2 regions of the Pseudomonas sp. PS02288 genome follow, and region 1 is predicted to be linked to the other one. Evidence: predicted binding sites of a transcription regulator. Region 1 holds the regulator's gene; the other holds the start of a gene.
What was found. Region 1 encodes FliA, which starts transcription of late flagellar genes. Its sites were predicted from a motif close to CTAAAGTTTNNNNNNNNNNNGCCGNTAA; they were not measured.
Positions count from the first base shown of each region.

Region 1 (15,427 bases):
AGCTCGACCAGGATCAGCAGTTCGCCGTTCTTGTTGCAGACGCCCTGGATGAACTTGGCCGACTCGTCGTTACCGACGTTGGGCGCGGTCTCGATTTCCGACTGACGCAGGTAGACCACTTCGGCGACGCTGTCGACGAGGATGCCCACGACCTGCTTGTCCGCTTCGATGATGACGATGCGGCTGTTATCGGTGATGGAGGCCGAATCCAGGCCGAAACGCTGGCGCGTGTCGATCACGGTGACCACGTTGCCGCGCAGGTTGATGATCCCGAGCACATAGCTGGGCGCGCCCGGGACCGGAGCGATCTCGGTATAGCGCAGCACTTCCTGCACCTGCATCACGTTGATGCCGTAGGTTTCGTTATCCAGGCGGAAGGTCACCCACTGCAGAATGGGATCTTCGGAGCCTTGCGCAGATGTCTTCTTCATATCCCAGCCTCTTCAATCACCGCAGGCGCGGTATGCGCGGGTTGCTTCCCGCCGTTGTCGTTGTCGCTCGCGCCAATCTGCGCGAGCCGTGGAATCAATGCAACTGCCCGTTGTTCATGCGCTTCACCGCACCGCTGGCGATGAGTTCGGCAAGGGCCGATACGTCCAGCAAGGCGCACATGTGCTCGATCACCGTGCCGGCCAGCCAGGGACGCTGGATGCGCTGGCTGCGCCATTTTATCTCGCTCGGGTCCAGGCGTATCGAGCGACTCACCTGATGCACCGCCAGGCCCCACTCATACCCCTGCACCGAAATCACATACTGCAGGCCCCGGCGAAAATCGTCGCGATAACGGTCGGGCATCACCCAACGCGCGGTGTCCAGCACCTTCAGGTTGCCGGCCTGCGAAGGCAGGATGCCGAGGAACCATTCCGGTTGCCCGAACAGCGGCGTCAACTCCTGATCCACGAGCGGGTAGATCGAGCCCAGGCAAACCAGCGGCACCGCCAGGGTTAGCCCGGCAACGTCGAACAGCAGGCACTCGAAGGGCTCCTCTGCCCAATCGGGACGCTCGTCGAAATTCAGCGGCGCCGGTACACGCTCGGCACGCTGCTCTAGCTGCAGATCGACCACCGGCTCGACCACGATCACCGGTTCGATCACCGGCGTCTCGATCACCGGCGGCGCCTCCACGACCGCTGCCGGCGGGAGCAGCTCGACGGTCGGCAGCACCAACGGCCGAGGCTCGGCGAAGTCCAGACGCGCAATCGGCGCAGGTGCGCGGGCCGGAGCCACTGCGGGCGCCGGCTGGCGCGCATCGCGGACCTGCTCCTCGAGCACGGCCGCCTGGAATTCGTCGATGGCGACGCTGCTTTCCGGCGCCGTCCCAGGCTCCAACTCGAGCGTGGCTTCCTGCAACAGACCATCCAGGTAGGACTGGAGAGCCAGTTGGGAGCGTGTTGACGTGGCAGCCGAACGACTCATGAAAAGAATCCGGAGGAATGGGAATAGTCAGTAAAGCCTATCGGCCGCCCTGCCCGCCTACTTGAGCCGCGACGATGAATAAACCCTGGCATATCAGGCAACCTGCGCCGCCGCCTGATGCTCGAGCAGATGCTTGAGCAAGGCGCGATAGGCGATGACGCCACGACTCTTGGGGTCGAACTGCGACGGCGTGAGCCCCGCGCGACTGGCATCGCGCAGGCGCGTATCGACCGGAATGTAGGCGTGCCACAACTGCTCGGGATAGGCATGGCGCAGCGTGCGCAGCGTCGACATCGACGCCTGCGTCCTGCGATCGAACAGCGTCGGCACGATGGTGTAAGGCAACGCCTGCTTACGCGAACGGTTGATCATCGCCAGCGTATTCACCATCCGTTCCAGGCCTTTTACGGCGAGGAATTCGGTCTGCACCGGAATGATCAGCTGCTGGCTCGCGGCCAGGGCATTGACCATCAACACGCCGAGCAACGGCGGGCTGTCGATGATCGCGTGGTCGAAATCCTGAAAAAGCTGCGCCAATGATTTGGCGATCACGAGGCCCAAACCGCCCTTGCTTGGAGATTGCCGCTCCAGGGTCGCCAGTGCGGTGCTCGAGGGCAGCAGGGAAATGCGCTCGTGGCTGGTCTCCAGCAGCAGTTCGCGCGGCAATCCCTGCGGGACCGTGCCCTGATGCAGGAACAGGTCAAAATTGCTGCGATCCAGCGTGTCCGGATCATGCCCGAAGTAGCTGGTCATCGAGCCGTGCGGATCGAGGTCAACGACGACCACACGCTTGCCGGCGTCGGCCAGCAGGCCCGCCAGGGCGATGGATGAGGTGGTCTTGCCGACCCCTCCTTTCTGATTGGCTACTGCCCAAACTCTCATGGCTGATTTCCTCCCGGCGCGGCTTGCACCGCGCCGAGATTGGCACCGCCCGGTGGCGGCGACGAAGGATTGACGGCTTCACCAATGGAAGCCCGCGCGTCCTGAGTATTAGCAGGTTGCGTGCCAGCCCGCTTGAGCGCCGCATCCGGTTGCGCCTTGCCGCTGCCGGAACCACTGACGCTACGGCGCACATCGAGGTTGCGCGACACCACCAGAACCACCCGACGATTGCGCGCACGGCCATCCGCAGTGGCGTTGTCCGCGACCGGCTGGAACTCGCCGTATCCCACCGCCGCCATCCGCCCGGGCGCCACGCCCTCCATCGCCATCATCCGCACGATGCTGGCGGCGCGCGCCGCCGACAGCTCCCAGTTGGTGGGGAACTGCGCGGTACGAATCGGCAGGTTGTCGGTGAAACCTTCGACATGCACGGGGTTTTCGTAGGGCGCCAGGATCTTCGCCACCTTCTCGATGATGGAGAAGGCGGCGTCGTTGGGGATCGCATCGCCGCTCGGAAACAGCAGGCTCGAATTGAGGGTGATCTCGACCCACAACTCGTTGCCCCGCACGGTCAGCTGCTCGGTCTTCATCAGGTCGCCAAAGGCGTCGCGAACATCGTTGGCGATGGTTTCCAGGGGATCGGCAGGCCCGCGCACTGACGATGAGTCGCTGCCTTCGATATCGTCGATCAGCGAGCGATCGGGTTCGGTGGTGCGCGGGCGTTCGTCGCCGATCGGAATCGCCTTGATGGAGCGGTCCGGCTGATTGAACGCGCCGACCATGCTGTCCGAGAGCACCTTGTACTTGCCCTCGTTGATCGAGGAGATCGAGTACATCACCACGAAAAAAGCGAACAGCAGCGTGATGAAGTCGGCATAGGAAACCAGCCAACGCTCATGATTCGCGTGTTCTTCGGGGCGACGGCGGCGTGCCATGGGTCAATCCATGAAGCCTTGCAGCTTCAGTTCGATGGAGCGCGGGTTTTCGCCTTCGGCGATGGAAAGGATGCCCTCAAGGATCAGCTCGCGGTAGCGCGACTGGCGCATCGCAACCGAGCGCAGCTTGTTGCTTATCGGCAGGAGCAGCAGGTTGGCGAAGCTCACCCCATAGATGGTGGCGACGAACGCCACGGCGATCCCGCTGCCGAGCTGCGCGGGGTCCGCCAGGTTGCCCATGACGTGGATCAGGCCCATCACCGCGCCGATGATGCCGATGGTGGGCGCATAGCCGCCGGCGCTCTCGAAGACTTTCGCCGCCTGGATGTCGCGGTCTTCCTGGGTCAGCATGTCGACCTCGAGAATGCCGCGGATCGCCTCCGGCTCGGCGCCGTCGACCAGTAGCTGCAAGCCCTTGCGCGCATAGGGATCGGGCTCGGCATCGGCGATCGGTTCGAGCCCCAGCAGCCCCTCCTTGCGCGCCGTCATGCTCCAGCCGACCACACGATCGACGCCGCCGAACAGGTCGATGCTGGGCGGGAAAATGATCCAGCGCGACACCACCAGCGCCCGTTTGAGCACACTCATCGGGGTCTGCAGGAAGGAAGCGCCCAGCGTGCCGCCCACGACGATCAGCGCGGCCGGGCCGTTGAGCAGCGCACCGATGTGCCCGCCCTCGATGTAGTTGCCACCGACGATGGCCACCAGCGCCAGGACGATCCCGATGAGACTCAGTGCATCCATCAGATGACGGCCTCGGCCAGATGCCTGCCGATGTCGTCGAGGCCATAGACGGCGTCGGCCAGGTTGGCTTTGACGATCGCCATCGGCATGCCGTAGATCACGCAGCTGGCTTCGTCCTGCGCCCACACCTGACTGCCGGCCTGCTTGAGCATTCGCGCGCCTTCGCGACCGTCGGCGCCCATGCCGGTCAGGACCACGGCCAGCACCTTGTCGTTGTACGAGCGCGCGGCCGAACCGAAGGTGATGTCGACGCACGGCTTGTAGTTGAGGCGCTCGTCGCCCGGCAGGATTTTCACCGCGCCACGGCCGTCGACCATCATCTGCTTGCCGCCCGGTGCCAGCAGCGCCAGGCCGGGGCGCAGCAGGTCGCCATCCGCCGCTTCCTTGACGGATATCCGGCAGAGCTTGTCGAGACGCTCGGCGAAGGCCTTGGTGAAGGCCGCCGGCATGTGCTGAATGAGCACGATCGGCGCGGGGAAGTTGGCGGGAAGCTGGGTCAGGACCCGCTGCAGCGCGACCGGCCCGCCGGTGGAGGTACCGATGGCCACCAGCTTGTAGGAGCGCCGCTTGGGCGTCGGGCTGCTCGCGCTCGGCGCGGCGGGCGCAGAGTGCGCTGGCGCAGCGGACGGACGAGCAGGCGCCGGTGCGGGATGAGGATGCGCGGACGTCGTGGAGCCGGGTGCGTGGGAATGCACCGGCGCCTGGGCGAAACTGCCCAGCCGACGGTTGCTGCGCGAGATGGTGTGGATCTTCTCGCAGAGCATCTGGCGGATCTTCTCGGGGTTGCGCGAGATGTCCTCGAAGTTCTTCGGCAGGTAATCCACGGCACCGGCGTCAAGCGCATCCAGCGTAACCCGTGCGCCTTCGTGGGTCAGCGAGGAGAACATCAGAACGGGCGTCGGGCAGCGCTGCATGATCGTCCGCACCGCCGTGATGCCATCCATCATCGGCATCTCGTAATCCATAGTGATCACGTCCGGCTTCAGCGCCAGCGCCTGGTCGATCGCCTCACGGCCGTTCGTCGCAGTGCCGACCACCTGAATGTTCGGGTCCGCCGAGAGGATTTCCGTCACCCTCCTGCGGAAGAAACCGGAATCGTCCACCACCAGGACTTTTACAGCCATAACAACTCCTCATGGAACGGGCCGTGACCCGCCCCGAAATCAGATGCGCCGCGCGTAACGCTTGAGCATGCTCGGCACGTCGAGGATCAAGGCGATACGTCCGTCACCCGTGATGGTCGCACCGGCCATGCCGGGCGTTCCCTGAAGCATCTTGCCCAGTGGCTTGATCACCACTTCTTCCTGGCCGACCAGCTGATCGACGACGAAGCCGATCCGCTGAGTACCCACCGACAGGATTACCACGTGCCCCTCGACCTGCTCGTCCTGGGCGGCGCGCGGCACCAGCCAGCGCTTGAGGTAGAAAAGCGGCAGCGCCTTGTCGCGGACGATCACCACTTCCTGACCGTCGACCACGTTGGTGCGCGACAGGTCGAGATGGAAGATTTCGTTGACGTTGACCAGCGGGAAGGCGAAGGCCTGGTTCGCCAGCATGACCATCAGCGTCGGCATGATCGCCAGCGTCAACGGCACCTTGATGACGATCTTCGAACCCTGGCCCTTGGTGGAGAAGACGTTGACCGTGCCGTTGAGCTGGGAAATCTTGGTCTTCACCACGTCCATGCCGACACCGCGGCCGGAGACGTCGGAAATCTCGGTCTTGGTCGAGAAACCGGGGGCGAAGATCAGGTTGTAGCACTCGAGCTCGGTGAGCCGCTCGGAAACGTCCTTGTCCAGCAGGCCTTTCTCGACGGCCTTGGCGCGCAGGACGTTGGCGTCCATGCCTTTGCCGTCGTCGGTGATCATCAGCAGGATGTGGTCGCCTTCCTGTTCAGCCGACAACACCACTCGGCCGGTGCGCGGCTTGCCGGCAGCCTCGCGCTCTTCCGGGGTCTCGATGCCGTGGTCGACGGCGTTGCGCACCAGGTGGACCAGCGGATCGGCCAGCGCCTCGACCAGGTTCTTGTCGAGGTCGGTCTCTTCACCGACCAGTTCCAGGTTGATCTCTTTCTTCAGGTTGCGGGCGAGATCGCGAACCAGCCGGGGGAAGCGTCCGAAGACCTTCTTGATCGGCTGCATGCGCGTCTTCATCACCGAGGTCTGCAGGTCGGCGGTGACTACATCCAGGTTGGAGACGGCCTTGGACATGGCTTCGTCGCCGCTGTTGAGACCCAGGCGCACCAGGCGGTTACGCACCAGCACAAGTTCGCCGACCATGTTCATGATTTCGTCGAGCCGCGCGGTGTCCACGCGCACGGTGGTTTCCGCCTCGCTGACCGGGCCGGCCTTGTCCGGGTGCGCCGTGGCCGGAGCGGGAGCTGCCGCCGCGGCGGGCTTGGGCGCGGGCTTCTCGGCGGGCTTTTCAACCGGTTTGGCGGCAGGGGCCGCCGCGGGCGGCGGCGCGGGCTTCGCCGGCGCAGCCGCTACGGGGGCGGCCTCCACGGGCGGAACGAACTTGCCCTTGCCGTGCAACTGGTCGAGAAGCGCTTCGAATTCGTCGTCGCTGATGTTGTCGCTCGCGCCGGCGGGCGCGGCCTCTGGCGCAGGCGCAGCGGGTGCGGCATCGACGGGAGGCACGAACTTGCCCTTGCCGTGCAACTGATCCAGCAGGGCTTCGAATTCATCGTCGCTGATGTCGTCGCCCGATGGGGCGGCAGCGGATGCTACGGGCGCGCTCGGTGCGGCGGGCGCAACGGCGGAAACCGGCTTGTCGCCGTGTAGCTGGTCGAGCAGGGCTTCGAACTCGTCGTCGGTAATTTCATCGCTGGCGCTGGCGACCGGAGCCTGGGCGGGTTCGCCGATCGCGCTGAGCAGCTGCTCGAACTCGCTGTCGGTGATGTCGCCCGAAGGCTCTGCAGCCGACGCCTCGGCCTGAACCACGGGCTCGACTTCGGCGGCGGGCTCTTCAGGAGGCGCTTCGGCCGGCGCTGCGGCAGAAGCCGGGGCGGCCAGACGAGAAAGCGCGGCGAGGAGTTCGCGCGGCGCCGGCGTCGGCGCGGTTCGCTCGCGCACTTCGGCGAACATCGCGTTCACCGCATCGAGCGCCTGCAGCACCACATCCATCAGCTCGGCATCCACGCGGCGTTCGCCCTTGCGCAGGATGTCGAAGACGTTCTCGGCGATATGGCAGCACTCCACCAGCTCGTTCAGCTGCAGGAAACCCGCGCCGCCCTTGACGGTGTGAAAACCGCGAAAGATCGCATTCAGCAGGTTCATGTCGTCAGGGCGGCTTTCCAGCTCCACCAACTGCTCCGACAGCTGCTCGAGAATCTCGCCGGCCTCTACCAGGAAGTCCTGGAGAATCTCTTCATCGGCGTCGAAGCTCATTTCCACCTTCCCATAGGATCTGTTGACGTTTCGTCGCGAACCGCGTTGAGCCGCAGGGACGGGGCGCGTTTTTCGCAGGCCGGCGTCACTCGTCGTTCATCTGGAGCAACCAACTTCTCTCCTCCTTCCTTGCCCTGCGAAAACGCCTAGGTCGTGGCCGTAACCAAAACGTCGACGGGTCCTAGAATCCAAGACTGGATAGCAGATCGTCGACATCGTCCTGACCGGATACGACGTCATCACGCTTATCGGCATGAATCTGCGGACCTTCACCCCGGGAGGACTCTTTTTGTTGTTTTTCTTGCTCGGCACGCAGCCCTTCGTGGTCGTGCTTGATGCCGGCGAAACGATCGACCTGGCTGGCCATGAGCATCAGCTTGAGCAGATTGCTCTCGACTTCGGTGACCAGGGTGGTGACACGCTTGATCACCTGACCGGTGAGGTCCTGGTAATCCTGCGCCAGAAGAATGTCGTTCAGGTGGCCGGAGAGCTTGGCGCCGTCCCGCTCGCTGCGCGCGAGGAACAGCTCGACACGCTTGGCCAGCTCGCGAAAGGCGTCAGCCCCGATTTCGCGGCGCATGAAGCGCTGCCATTCGACGCTCAGGCTCTGGGCCTCGTCGGCCATGCCGTTGACCACCGGCGCGCACTCTTCCACCAGATCCATCGTGCGGTTGGCCGCACGCTCGGTCATCGTCACCACGTAGGAGAGACGCTCGGTGGCATCGGAGATCTGCGACACTTCCTGCGCGTGCGGAACACGGGGATCGAGCTGGAAGTTGACGATGGCATTGTGTAGCTCGCGGGTGAGCTTGCCGACTTCCTGGTACAGACCGCGATCGCGGACCTGATTCAGTTGATGGATGATTTGCACCACATCAGCGAAGTTGCCTTTTTCGAGGCTTTCGGTCAGCTGACGGGCATGGGACTTCAGGGTCGACTCGAAGTCATCGCCCATAGAGATGTTGTCGTGATCCATAGCGCCCTCGAGGCGAACATCAGCCGTTGACCCGCTCGAAGATCTTTTCGATCTTCTCTTTCAGTACCTGGGCCGTGAAGGGTTTGACCACATACCCGTTCACGCCGGCCTGGGCCGCCTCGATGATCTGATCGCGCTTGGCTTCAGCAGTCACCATGAGCACGGGAAGGTGCTTGAGTCGATCATCGGCGCGCACCGCACGCAGCAGATCGATCCCGGACATGTTGGGCATGTTCCAGTCGGTGACCAGGAAGTCGAAGCTGCCGCTGTGCAGCATCGGTAATGCCGTGGTGCCGTCGTCGGCCTCCGCGGTATTGGTGAACCCCAGGTCACGCAGGAGGTTCTTGATGATCCGTCTCATCGTGGAGAAGTCGTCCACGATGAGGATTTTCATGTTCTTGTCCAAGTCGACCTCCGTACAATCCCAAACGCCGCCTCGCAGCGCGCGCCTCGCAAGCGTGAAACCGGCTGCCTCAGTGCGCGCGCCATTCAACCAGACGTGCCCGCAAACGCGCGGCACACTGGCTGTGCAACTGGCTGACGCGCGACTCGCTGACCCCCAGCACCTCGCCGATTTCCTTCAGATTCAGTTCTTCGTCGTAGTACAGCGAAAGAACCAGCCGCTCGCGTTCCGGAAGATTGGCGATGGCGTCGGCCAAGGCCCCCTGGAAGCGGTCATCCTCCAGATCGCGAGCGGGTTCGTAATGGGTGAAGCTACCGTCCTCGTGCAGGCCCGAACCGTGCTCGCCTTCCTGCAGGAGGTCGTCGAAGCTGAACAGTCGGCTGCCCTGAGTGTCGCTCAGGATGCCGTAGTACTCTTCAAGACTCAATTTAAGTTCGGCCGCAACCTCTTGATCTTTAGCGTCTCTGCCCGTTCTCGCCTCGACGGCGCGGATGGCGTCGCTGACCATGCGGCTGTTGCGATGCACGGAACGCGGAGCCCAGTCGCCCTTGCGCACCTCGTCGAGCATCGCCCCACGGATACGGATTCCGGCGTAAGTCTCGAAACTGGCGCCCTTGCCCGAGTCGTACTTCTTGGCAGCCTCGAGCAGGCCGATCATTCCGGCCTGCATCAGGTCCTCCACCTGCACGCTGGCCGGAAGCCGGGCCAACAGGTGGTAGGCGATCCGCTTGACCAACGGTGCATAACGCTCGATGAGCTGAGTTTGCGAGTCCTTCGCCTGCGATTTGCTGTACATACGAAGTCCACTGGCGGCTGTCATACGGGTGAGTCTGCGGTAGTCGGTTTAACCAGACGCTCGACGAAAAACTCGAGGTGACCGCGCGGGTTGGCCGGCAATGGCCAGGTGTCGACTTTCTGCGCGATCGCCTTGAACGCCAGCGCACACTTGGAGCGCGGAAAAGCTTCATAGACAGCGCGCTGCTTCTGTACGGCTTTGCGCACCGACTCGTCGTAAGGCACGGCACCCACGTACTGCAGGGCGACGTCGAGGAAGCGGTCGGTGACCTTGGTGAGCTTAGCAAACAGATTGCGACCTTCCTGGGGGCTGTGCGCCATATTCGCCAGCACCCGGAAACGGTTCATGCCGTAGTCGCGGTTGAGCAGCTTGATCAGCGCGTAGGCGTCGGTGATCGAGGTCGGCTCGTCGCAGACCACCACCAGCACTTCCTGGGCGGCACGGACGAAGCTGACCACGCCGTCGCCGATGCCGGCCGCGGTGTCGATGACCAGCACGTCGATGTTGTCGCTGATGTCGCTGAACGCCTGGATCAGGCCGGCGTGCTGCATCGGCGTCAGCTGCACCATGCTCTGGGTGCCGGAAGCGGCGGGCACGATGCGCACGCCGCCAGGGCCTTGCAGCAGGACGTCGCGCAGGTCGCACTGGCCGTCGATGACATCGGCCAGGGTGCGCTTGGGCGAAAGACCGAGGAGCACGTCGACGTTGGCCAGACCCAGGTCGGCGTCGAGCAGCATCACCCGCCGGCCGAGGTCGGCCAGGGCCAGCGACAGGTTGACGGACACGTTGGTCTTGCCAACGCCGCCCTTCCCACCGGTCACCGCGATCACTTGAACTGGATGCAAACTAGCCATTTCTCTTACACCTTGTCTGCGACTGAGCAGGCAACTGTCTCTCGACGGTCAATTAGCCGACGCGACGCGCCGAGTTGTTGTAGAGGCCGGCGAACATGTCGGCCATTGCATCTTCACTGGGTTCTTCCGGGGCTTGCAGGGCGACGGCGCGGCTCACCAGCTGATGGCTGCGCGGAACGTGCAGATCATCCGGGATTCGCGGGCCATCGGCCAGATAGGCTACCGGCAGACGCTGGCTGATTGCCAGCCCGAGCACTTCGCCGAGGCTGGCCGCCTCGTCCAGCTTGGTCAGCACACAACCGACCAGGCCGCAACGCTTGTAGCTATGATACGCGGCCTTGAGCACCTGGCTCTGGCTGGTGGCCGCCATGACGAGGTAGTTCTTCGACTTCAGGCCGCGGCTGGCGAGTGCTTCGAGCTGCATGCGCAGGGCCGGATCGTTGTTCGGCAGGCCGGCGGTGTCGATCAGGATCACGCGCTTCTTCGCCAGCGGGGCGATGGCCTGGGTCAGCGAGCTGCCCGGATCGACCTGGGTCACCGAGACGTTGAGGATGCGGCCGAGGGTCTTGAGCTGCTCCTGGGCACCGATGCGGTAGCTGTCCATGCTCACCAGCGCCACATGCTGGGCGCCGTACTTGAGCACGTAGCGCGCCGCCATCTTCGCCAGGGTGGTGGTCTTGCCCATGCCGGCCGGGCCGACCAGGGCGATCACGCCGCCCTCTTCCAGCGGTTCCTGGGCCGGAGTCTTGATCGCGTGGGCCAGGTAGGCGAGAACCATGCGCCAGGCCTGACGCGGCTCCTGCACCTGGCCGACCTTGTCCAGCAGCGCGCGGGCGATTTCCGCCGGCAGGCCGAGGCGTTGCAGGCGACGCCAGAGGTTGGCCTGCTGCGGACGCTGACTCTGCATCTGGGTCCAAGCGAACGAGCCGAGCTGCACTTCGATCAGTTCACGCAGGCCATTGAGTTCGTGGCGCATGGCATCCAGCGCGCGCGAATCGCCGGCCGGAGCGGCGGTGACGGCGGCCGGCTGTACCGGGGCCTGCGGACGCGCGGTGACCTTCGAGGTCGGCAGCTCCGGGGCAACCAGCGGCTCGTTGGCGAACAGCTGGCGGTCCTTGACCACTTCGCCAGCGGCGCGCACGGCCAGTTCGGCGTGGGCCGACGCGATCTTCGCCTGGGTCTTGCGCAGCTCGGCCTCAAGCTCGGCGTTCGGCTGGCGAACCGGCTCGGACGGCATCTGGTAGTCGAGCGCGGCAGTCAGCTCCACGCCGCCGGCAACCCGGCGGTTGGCGATGATCGCGGCATCGGCCCCGAGCTCATCACGAACCAGCTTCATGGCTTGACGCATGTCGGCGGCGAAGAAGCGTTTCACTTGCATGGCCTGTTAACCTCAATTTTGTCCCACGGTGGCGACGATGGTGACCTGCTTGTTGTCCGGGATTTCCTGGTAGGCCAGTACGTGCATGTTCGGCACGGCCAGTCGAGCAAACCGCGAGAGCATCGCCCGGATCGGACCGGCCACCAGCAGGATCGCCGGCTTGCCCATCATCTCCTGACGCTGCGCCGCTTCCACCAGGGAACGCTGCAGCTTCTCGGCCATGCCAGGTTCGAGGAGGATGCCATCCTCGGAGCCCTGACCGGCCTTGTGAAGACTATTCAGCAATATCTGTTCCAACCTTGGGTCGAGCGTGATAACAGGCATCTCCGGCTCTAGTCCCACAACGGTTTGCACGATTGAGCGGGCCAGCGCGACGCGGACCGCTGCAACCATGGCGGCGGGATCTTGACTCTTCGCAGCGACGTTAGCGATGGCTTCGGCGATGGTGCGGATGTCGCGTACCGGAACCTGTTCGTTAAGCAGCGCCTGCAGCACCTTGAGCAGCGTGGACAGCGAGATCATCCCCGGCACCAGCTCTTCGGCCAGCTTCGGCGAGCTCTTCGCCAGCAGTTGCAGCAGTTGCTGGACTTCTTCGTGACCGAGCAGCTCGTGGGCATGCTTGTTCAGCACCTGATTGAGGTGCGTGGCGACCACGGTGCTGGCGTCGACCACGGTGTAGCCAAGCGATTGCGCCTGGTCGCGCTGGCTGGGGTCGATCCAGACCGCCTCCAGGCCGAACGCCGGATCTTTGGCGGCGATGCCGTTGAGGCTGCCGAATACCTGGCCAGGGTTGATCGCCAGTTCGCGATCGGGATAGATCTCCGCCTCGGCGACGCTGACGCCCATCAGGGTCAGGCGGTAGGCGTTGGGCAGCAGGTCGAGGTTGTCGCGGATGTGCACGGACGGCATGAGGAAGCCCATCTCCTGGGAGAGCTTCTTGCGTACCCCCTTGATCCGCGCCAGCAGCTGGCCACCCTGGTTGCGGTCGACCAGCGGAATCAGCCGATAACCCACTTCCAGACCGACCATGTCCACCGGGGTGACGTCGTCCCAGCCGAGCTCCTTGGTTTCCTGCGCGCGCTGGGCGGGGATCAGCTCCTGCTGGCGGGCGGTTTCCTGGACCTCGGCTTCTTTGGCCTTGTTGGCCTTGTTCCAGATCATGTAGGCGCCGCCGGCGGCGATCAGGCCCAGGCCTATGAACGGAACGTGCGGCATGCCGGGAACCAGACCCATGGCGACCATGATCAGCGCCGATACGGCCAGCGCCTTGGGCGAGGTGAACATCTGCCGGTTGACCTGCTGACCCATGTCCTCGGAGCTGGACACGCGGGTCACCATGATCGCGGCGGCGGTCGACAGCAGCAGCGACGGAATCTGCGCGACCAGACCGTCACCGATGGTTAGCAGCGCGTAGATGCGACCGGCGTCGCCGAACGACAGATCGTGCTGGAGGATGCCGATGCCCATGCCGCCGATCAGGTTGATGAACAGGATCAGCAGACCGGCGATGGCGTCACCACGCACGAACTTACTGGCACCGTCCATCGAACCGTAGAAGTCGGCCTCCTGGCTCACTTCCTGGCGACGCAGCTTGGCTTGCGCCTGATCGATGATGCCGGCGTTGAGATCGGCGTCGATGGCCATCTGTTTGCCCGGCATGGCGTCGAGGGTGAAGCGCGCGCTCACTTCGGAAATACGCCCGGCACCCTTGGTGACCACGACGAAGTTGATGATCATCAGGATCGCGAACACGACCACGCCGACCACGTAGTTGCCGCCGACCACCACGTCGCCGAAGGCCTGGATCACCTTGCCGGCGGCGGCATGGCCGTCCTGCCCGTGGAGCAGCACCACGCGGCTGGAGGCCACGTTCAGCGCCAGGCGCAGCAGCGTGGAGACCAGCAGGATGGTTGGGAATACCGCGAAATCCAGCGGTCGCAACGCGTACACGCTGACCAGCAGAACGACGATCGACAGGGCGATGTTGAAGGTGAAGAACACATCCAGCAGGAAGGCAGGCACCGGCAGAATCATCATGCCGAGCATCACCAGTACCAGCAGCGGCACCCCTAGGTTGCCACGGCCGGCGCCGATCGCATTCATTCGCATGTTGTTGAACAGCTGAGTGCGTTCCACCCGATTCTCCTAGCCCGATCCAAACAATCTTTTGACGCCAGTGGGCGTGCGCCAATGCCAGTGCAAGAGCCCGGCCAACTTGGAGAACACAATGAGGATCAACGGTTTGCGGCTGGTGCGAGCCGCTGGTGGGCGCTACGGAGAACCGCGCTGACGGCGGGGAGTCAGAACACTGTCGGCGGGCAACGACGCGCGCCGCAGGTTGCGAGGAGCCACTTCATGAAGAACTGGATGATCGCCGCACTCGTCGGCGGCTGCGTATTCAACGCCCAGGCGGAAAGCCTTTCGATTCCGATGAACATCGTTAGCGGCAACGGCATCGGAGAAAAGGTCGGCACGGTAAGCGTCGAGGAAACCCCGTATGGCCTGGTGTTCACGCCGCAACTGGCGGGGCTGGCGCAAGGCATTCACGGCTTTCACATTCACGCCAAGGCGAGTTGCGACGCCGCCCTGAAGGATGGCAAGCCTTCCGCGGCAGAAGCCGCCGGCGGCCATTGGGACCCGAAGGAAACCGGCAAGCACGGCACGCCCTGGGGCGATGGCCACCTCGGCGACCTCCCTGCCCTGCTGGTGACCGCCGACGGCAAGGCGATGCAGCCGGTGCTCGCCCCCCGCCTGAAGAGCCTCGCGGAGATCAAGGGTCACGCATTGATGATTCACCAGGCCGGAGACAACCACTCCGACCATCCGCAGCCACTGGGCGGTGGCGGCGCGAGAATGGCCTGCGGGGTAATCCAGTAACGCAATGAAACGTGGGAGCGGACTTCGTCACTCGTCGCGACGCAGGTCCGGCGGGATCGGCAGATCGGGCAACGGCGTCGGCCGCTTGCCCTTGCCGGAGCGGAACTGCTTGAGCTGGTAGACGTAAGCCAGCACCTGCGCGACCGCCAGGTACAGGCCTGCCGGGATTTCCTGATCGACCTCGGTGGAGTAGTACACCGAGCGCGCCAGCGCCGGTGACTCCATCAGCAGCACCTTGTGCTCCTGGGCGATCTCGCGAATCTTCAGCGCTAGGAAGTCGCCGCCCTTGGCCAGTACGACCGGCGCCGTACCCTTGGTCGGGTCGTATTTCAGGGCGACCGCGAAGTGGGTCGGGTTGGTGATCACCACGTCGGCCTCCGGCACCGCCTGCAACATCCGCCGCTCGGCCATCTGCCGCTGCATCTGGCGAATCTTGCCCTTGACCTCGGGCTTGCCCTCGCTGTCCTTGTACTCGTCCTTGACCTCCTGCTTGGTCATCATCAGCTTCTGCTTGTTGTCCCAGAGCTGAAACGGCACATCCACCGCCGCGATCAGGATCAACCCGGAAGCCATCCACAAGGCGCTGTTGCCAAGCACCTTGACCGCATGGCCAAGCGCCGCTTCCAGCGGCTGGCCGGACAGCGCCAGAAGATCGTCACGGTCGTTGGAAAGCACCACGATGCCGACCGTGAGGGTGATGCTGAACTTGGCCAGTGCCTTTACGAGCTCGATCACCGACTTCTTGGAAAACATCCGCGCCAGGCCGGGACCGGGATT
Region 1 covers NZ_JASCPA010000001.1:151,216-166,642, reverse strand. Annotated here, with positions in the region: gene QMX85_RS00760 (chemotaxis protein CheW) at 1-431, opposite strand, end outside; gene QMX85_RS00755 (CheW domain-containing protein) at 526-1,416, opposite strand; gene QMX85_RS00750 (ParA family protein) at 1,510-2,298, opposite strand; gene motD (flagellar motor protein MotD) at 2,295-3,233, opposite strand; gene QMX85_RS00740 (flagellar motor protein) at 3,237-3,977, opposite strand; gene QMX85_RS00735 (chemotaxis response regulator protein-glutamate methylesterase) at 3,977-5,101, opposite strand; gene QMX85_RS00730 (chemotaxis protein CheA) at 5,141-7,366, opposite strand; gene QMX85_RS00725 (protein phosphatase CheZ) at 7,548-8,342, opposite strand; gene QMX85_RS00720 (chemotaxis response regulator CheY) at 8,362-8,736, opposite strand; gene fliA (RNA polymerase sigma factor FliA) at 8,816-9,565, opposite strand; gene fleN (flagellar synthesis regulator FleN) at 9,562-10,395, opposite strand; gene flhF (flagellar biosynthesis protein FlhF) at 10,448-11,773, opposite strand; gene flhA (flagellar biosynthesis protein FlhA) at 11,786-13,909, opposite strand; gene sodC (superoxide dismutase [Cu-Zn] SodC) at 14,129-14,650, shown strand; gene flhB (flagellar biosynthesis protein FlhB) at 14,678-15,427, opposite strand, start outside.

Region 2 (4,426 bases), on a different contig from region 1:
CTCGGCAGCGCCGAGCCAGCGGGGGGAAGGAGCGGAAGAAGGGATCGACACGGCAACCTGGGCGAGATTCAAAGCGCGAAGTCTACCCGAACTGGCGGTCCGCTCAGGCGGTGGCGTCGCGCCGGCGGACATGCGTCGGCCCGGCGCGCTCTTCGATCTGCCGCTCGACGTCCTTGCGCAGGCCGAGCAGGAAGGCCAGCTCGGCGACCACGAACAGCGGGCCGACCGCCAGGCCCATGAGGTCATCGACGAACGCCGGCTTGCGCCCCTCGTAGTAATGGCCGACGAACTGAATCACCCAGCCAACGAAGAACAGCCCGAGCCCGGCGCCCAGCCACAGTGCGGTGCCCTGCATCGCCAGCGCCGCGCCGGCGGCCAGGCTGAGTAGCAGCAATACGCCCATGGTCAGCCCGAAGCGCAGGTCCAGGCGCAGGTAGAACAGCCCCGTCACCAGCGCCAGCAGCGCCGCCGGCGACAGCCACAAACCGCCCAGCAGCAGGCCCGGCCGCGACAACAGCACGGCCACCGCGACCACGATCAGGGGGATACCGACGAAATGGGTGAGGATGTTGCGCTTGTCGCGGTGGTAGTCGGCGTATTGGGCCAGGTGATCGACGAGGGTTTTCATTGTTGTTGTCCTCAGGATTGAGCGTCGATGATGCGCAAGCCCCAGGCAGACGGCAAGCGGACCTGCCGGCCCGGTCACGGTCTCGCGCCGCGCAGGCCGAACGCCCGCACACGCGGCGATCGGGTTCTCAAGGCTCGGGGCGATAGCCCAGGCGCAGCCCGCCCCAGTGCCGGCCCAGCACGCGGATCGGCACCGAGAGGTCGTGCATCAGCTCGCCGGTATCGCGCATGTAGGTCTGCAACAGCAGGCGCTGCTGGTGGCTGCCGCAGCGGCGTCCGGTTCGGTCGTCGAAGATCCGCTTGCTGCGGCTGCGCAGCATGTCCTGCGCCGGGTCGCCGGTGGGCGCATGGCTGAAGGCGCGGTTGTGCGTCGGCACGTAGCCCTCCGGGGTGCTGGCGATGGCGAACACCAGGCCATCGTGACGCGCCAGCAACGGCTCCTGGATGGCCGGCAGCACGTCGTCGCTGTAGCTGTCGAAACGGGTGCGGTAGCGCGCCGGATTGCTGCCGGCGACCAGCCGGTAGTTGCGGTCGAAGAGGTCGTCGACGCTCAGCTTGCCGGCGGCGATATCCGCCTCGAACCGCGCCGCGATGGCCGCCGCGCCCTCCTGCGCGAGGTCGAAAATGCGCTGGTGATAATCGTCCAGGCGCACCTCGGCGAGTTGCTCGCTGACCGCCTCGGCCTGGCCCACCAGTTGAGTCGCCGCCTCGCCGAGCTGGCGCGTCTGCGCATCGCTGGCGTGGGCGTCGGCGCGCAACTGCGCCAGCGCCTCGAACAGTTCCACCAAGCGCTGCTGGTTGTCCTGGGTGCCGGCGGCGATCTGCGCCACCTGCGCCTCGACGTCGCCGGCCAGCCCGGCGATGCCGGACAGCTGACGGCCGGTCTGCTCGACCTGCCCGGCCGCTTCGTCCAGCTCGCTGGCCTGCTGCTGGATATGGTTGACCACCGCTTCGCTCTGCTGACGGATGTCGGCGACCATCTGGCCGACTTCCCCGGTGGCCTCGGCGGTGCGTGCGGCGAGGTTGCGCACCTCGTCGGCGACCACCGCGAAACCGCGCCCGGCCTCGCCAGCGCGCGCCGCCTCGATGGCCGCGTTGAGCGCCAGCAGGTTGGTCTGGCTGGCGATGGACTGGATCACCGCGGTGACCTGGCCGATCTGCTCGGTACGCGCGCCGAGCCCGGCGATCAGCTCGCGGCTGGCGGCGGTCTGCGCGCTGAGCTGCTGCATCCGGCTGATCGCCTGCTGCAGCTCATGCTGCCCGCTGTCGGCGCTCTGGCGCACGGCCTGCGCGGCTTCCAGCGTATGCCCGGTACGCTGCGCGCTGTCCTCGCCGGTGGCCGTCATCGCCTCGGCGCTGGCGGCCAGCTGGTCCACCGCGGCCATTTGCGATTGCAGCTTGCCGGCCAGTTGCTGCACGCCGAACGAGACCTGGGCGGCATACAGCGCGTTGTGGCTGGTGTGCCGCGACAGGCTCTGGCTGAGCGCGCTGAAGTCGGTCGCCGGCTGTGGCGCGGCGCTCCCTTCCGCCGGACGCTGCCAGGGACCCAGCCACGGCCACAGCGCCAACAGCAGCGCCGCCGGAATGCTCAGCCACAGCGGCAACGCCCAGGATTGGTAGACGACGACAAGCAGGATCAGCCCGGTCGCGTGCAGCAGGCAGGCGACGGGGTGGCAACGGTAGCTGGATGACATGCGGCGTTCTCGTTGTTATTGACCGGTCATGCCTGCATTTAGGCAGTTCTCGCGCGGCCACGCCATCGCCGAATGGTCGTAACGACGCTGAACTTTGTTATCGGCCGCCGCGCCGCGTAGTTGAGCGGCGCCGCTTGCCACCGGTCTTCTCAGAAGAGGTCCAGTTGGCCTTGGTCGGGCGTTGCCGGCGCAGCCTCCATGGGCACGTCCTCGCGCGCCAGCCGCCGGGCCAGGCCGGCCGCGCGTTCGGCGCGGGTTTCCACCGCGTCGAGCAGGCGCGCCGGCAGGCCCCAGATGTCCACGCGGTGCTTGGCGCGGGTGATGCCGGTGTAGAACAGCGCGCGGGTCAGCAACGGGCTGGGCAGTTCGGGCAGCGCCAGCAGCACCTCGCCGAACTCCGAGCCCTGGCTCTTGTGCACGGTCATGGCGAACGCGCTGTCGTGGCTGGGCAGGCGCGCCGGGGCGAAGGCGCGATAGCCGTCCTCTCCCTCGAAATGGACGCGCAGGCCGAATTCACCGTGCAGGCCGAATTCACCGTGCAGGCACAAGCCGATGTCGCCATTGAACAGGCCGAGGGCGTAGTCGTTCTGCCGCACCATCACCGCGCGGCCGGGATACCAGCGTTCGCGCTCGGGCAGGCTCAGGCGGCGCTTGATGCGCGCTTCCAGCGCCTCGTTGATGCCCGTCACGCCCCACGGCCCCTCGCGCTGCGCGGTGAGCGCGCGGAAGGCGTTGAACGCGGCGAAAGCCTGCGCTGGGTCGCCGCCACGCGCCGCCTGCAGGTAGGGGCGATACGCCTGGTCGAGGCGCTCCAGCAGTGCCGCCGGGGACGGCTGGTCCTGCCAGTGCAGATCGGCGCGGTTTTCCCGCAGCAGGCTCAGGGTGCCCGTCGCATCGCCGCCGTTGATCCGCCGCGCCAGCTCGCCGATGCCGCTGTCGCCGGCGAAACGGTGGCTATGGGTGAGCAGCACCACGGCGTCGCCGAGTTTCGAGCGCGGCGCCTCGACCGCCACGGCCTGGCCGGTGATGCGCTGCAGGTCGGCCACCGCCTGGGCGTCGAAGCCGCGCCCTTCGCAGAGTTCGGCGAACACCGCGCCGGCCTCCACCGCGGCCAGCTGGTCCTTGTCGCCGAGCAGGATCAGCCGCGCGTGCGGCGGCAGCGCGTCGACCAGCTTGGCCATCAGCGCCAGGTCGACCATCGACGCTTCGTCGACCACCAGCACGTCCAGCGCCAGCGGCCGCGCCGCGTCGTGGCGCACCCGGGGCGTATCGCCACGACTGCCGAGCAGGCGATGCAGCGTGCGCGCCTCTTCCGGCAACGCCGCCTTGATCGCGTCGCCCACCGGCAACGCCGCCTTGGCGGTGCGGATCGCCTCGGCCATGCGCGCCGCCGCCTTGCCGGTGGGCGCGGCCAGGCCGATGGCCAGGTTGCCTGCGCCCGACGCGACGGCGCCCGGCTGTTCCAGCAGCGCCGCGAGCAGACGTACCACGGTGGTGGTCTTGCCGGTGCCGGGGCCGCCGGAGATCACCGACAGGCGCCGACGCACCGCCTGAGCCGCGGCCAGGCGCTGCCAGTCCGGCAGGGTGCCGGCGTTGAAGGCGAACAACCGCGTCAGGCTTTCCCCCAGCGCCGCTTCGTCCACTTCGGGAACATCCGCCGCACGCCGCAGCAACTGCGTGGCGAGCTGCGTTTCGTAGGCGTGGTAGCGCGCCAGGTACAGGCGCTCGCCATCGAGGATCAGCGGCGCGAAGCCACCCGGCGCACCGACCAGCGCGCTGGCCTGCAACTGCGCGCGCCACTCGGCCAGGCCCGGCAGGACGAAGGCGTGCTCCGGCCACGGGCGGCGCCCGGCGCGGCGTTCCAGCAGCAGGCAGACATCGCCCGCCCCCAACGCCTCGGAGCACAACGCGGCAGCGGCCAGCACGGATTCCGGTGCCGCCGGATCGAGGCGGCGCAGGCTGTCGACCAACGCCCGCTCCAGCGGGCCGAGCGGCAGTTCGGCAAGGTTCATTGGCAACCTCCGTAGGGTGCGCCATGCGTACCAGTCGCCACCGCGGTGTTGGCGGTGCGCGCGGCGCACCCTACGACGAGCGGCCATTCGGCA
Region 2 covers NZ_JASCPA010000113.1:133-4,558, forward strand. Annotated here, with positions in the region: partial or broken gene QMX85_RS23165 (chorismate lyase) at 1-72, opposite strand, end outside; gene QMX85_RS23170 (Mpo1-like protein) at 104-628, opposite strand; gene QMX85_RS23175 (methyl-accepting chemotaxis protein) at 756-2,321, opposite strand; gene recD (exodeoxyribonuclease V subunit alpha) at 2,471-4,333, opposite strand; partial or broken gene QMX85_RS23185 (hypothetical protein) at 4,330-4,426, opposite strand, start outside.
Region 2: the regulator FliA is predicted to act here: its motif matches at 2,419-2,446, upstream of QMX85_RS23175 (methyl-accepting chemotaxis protein).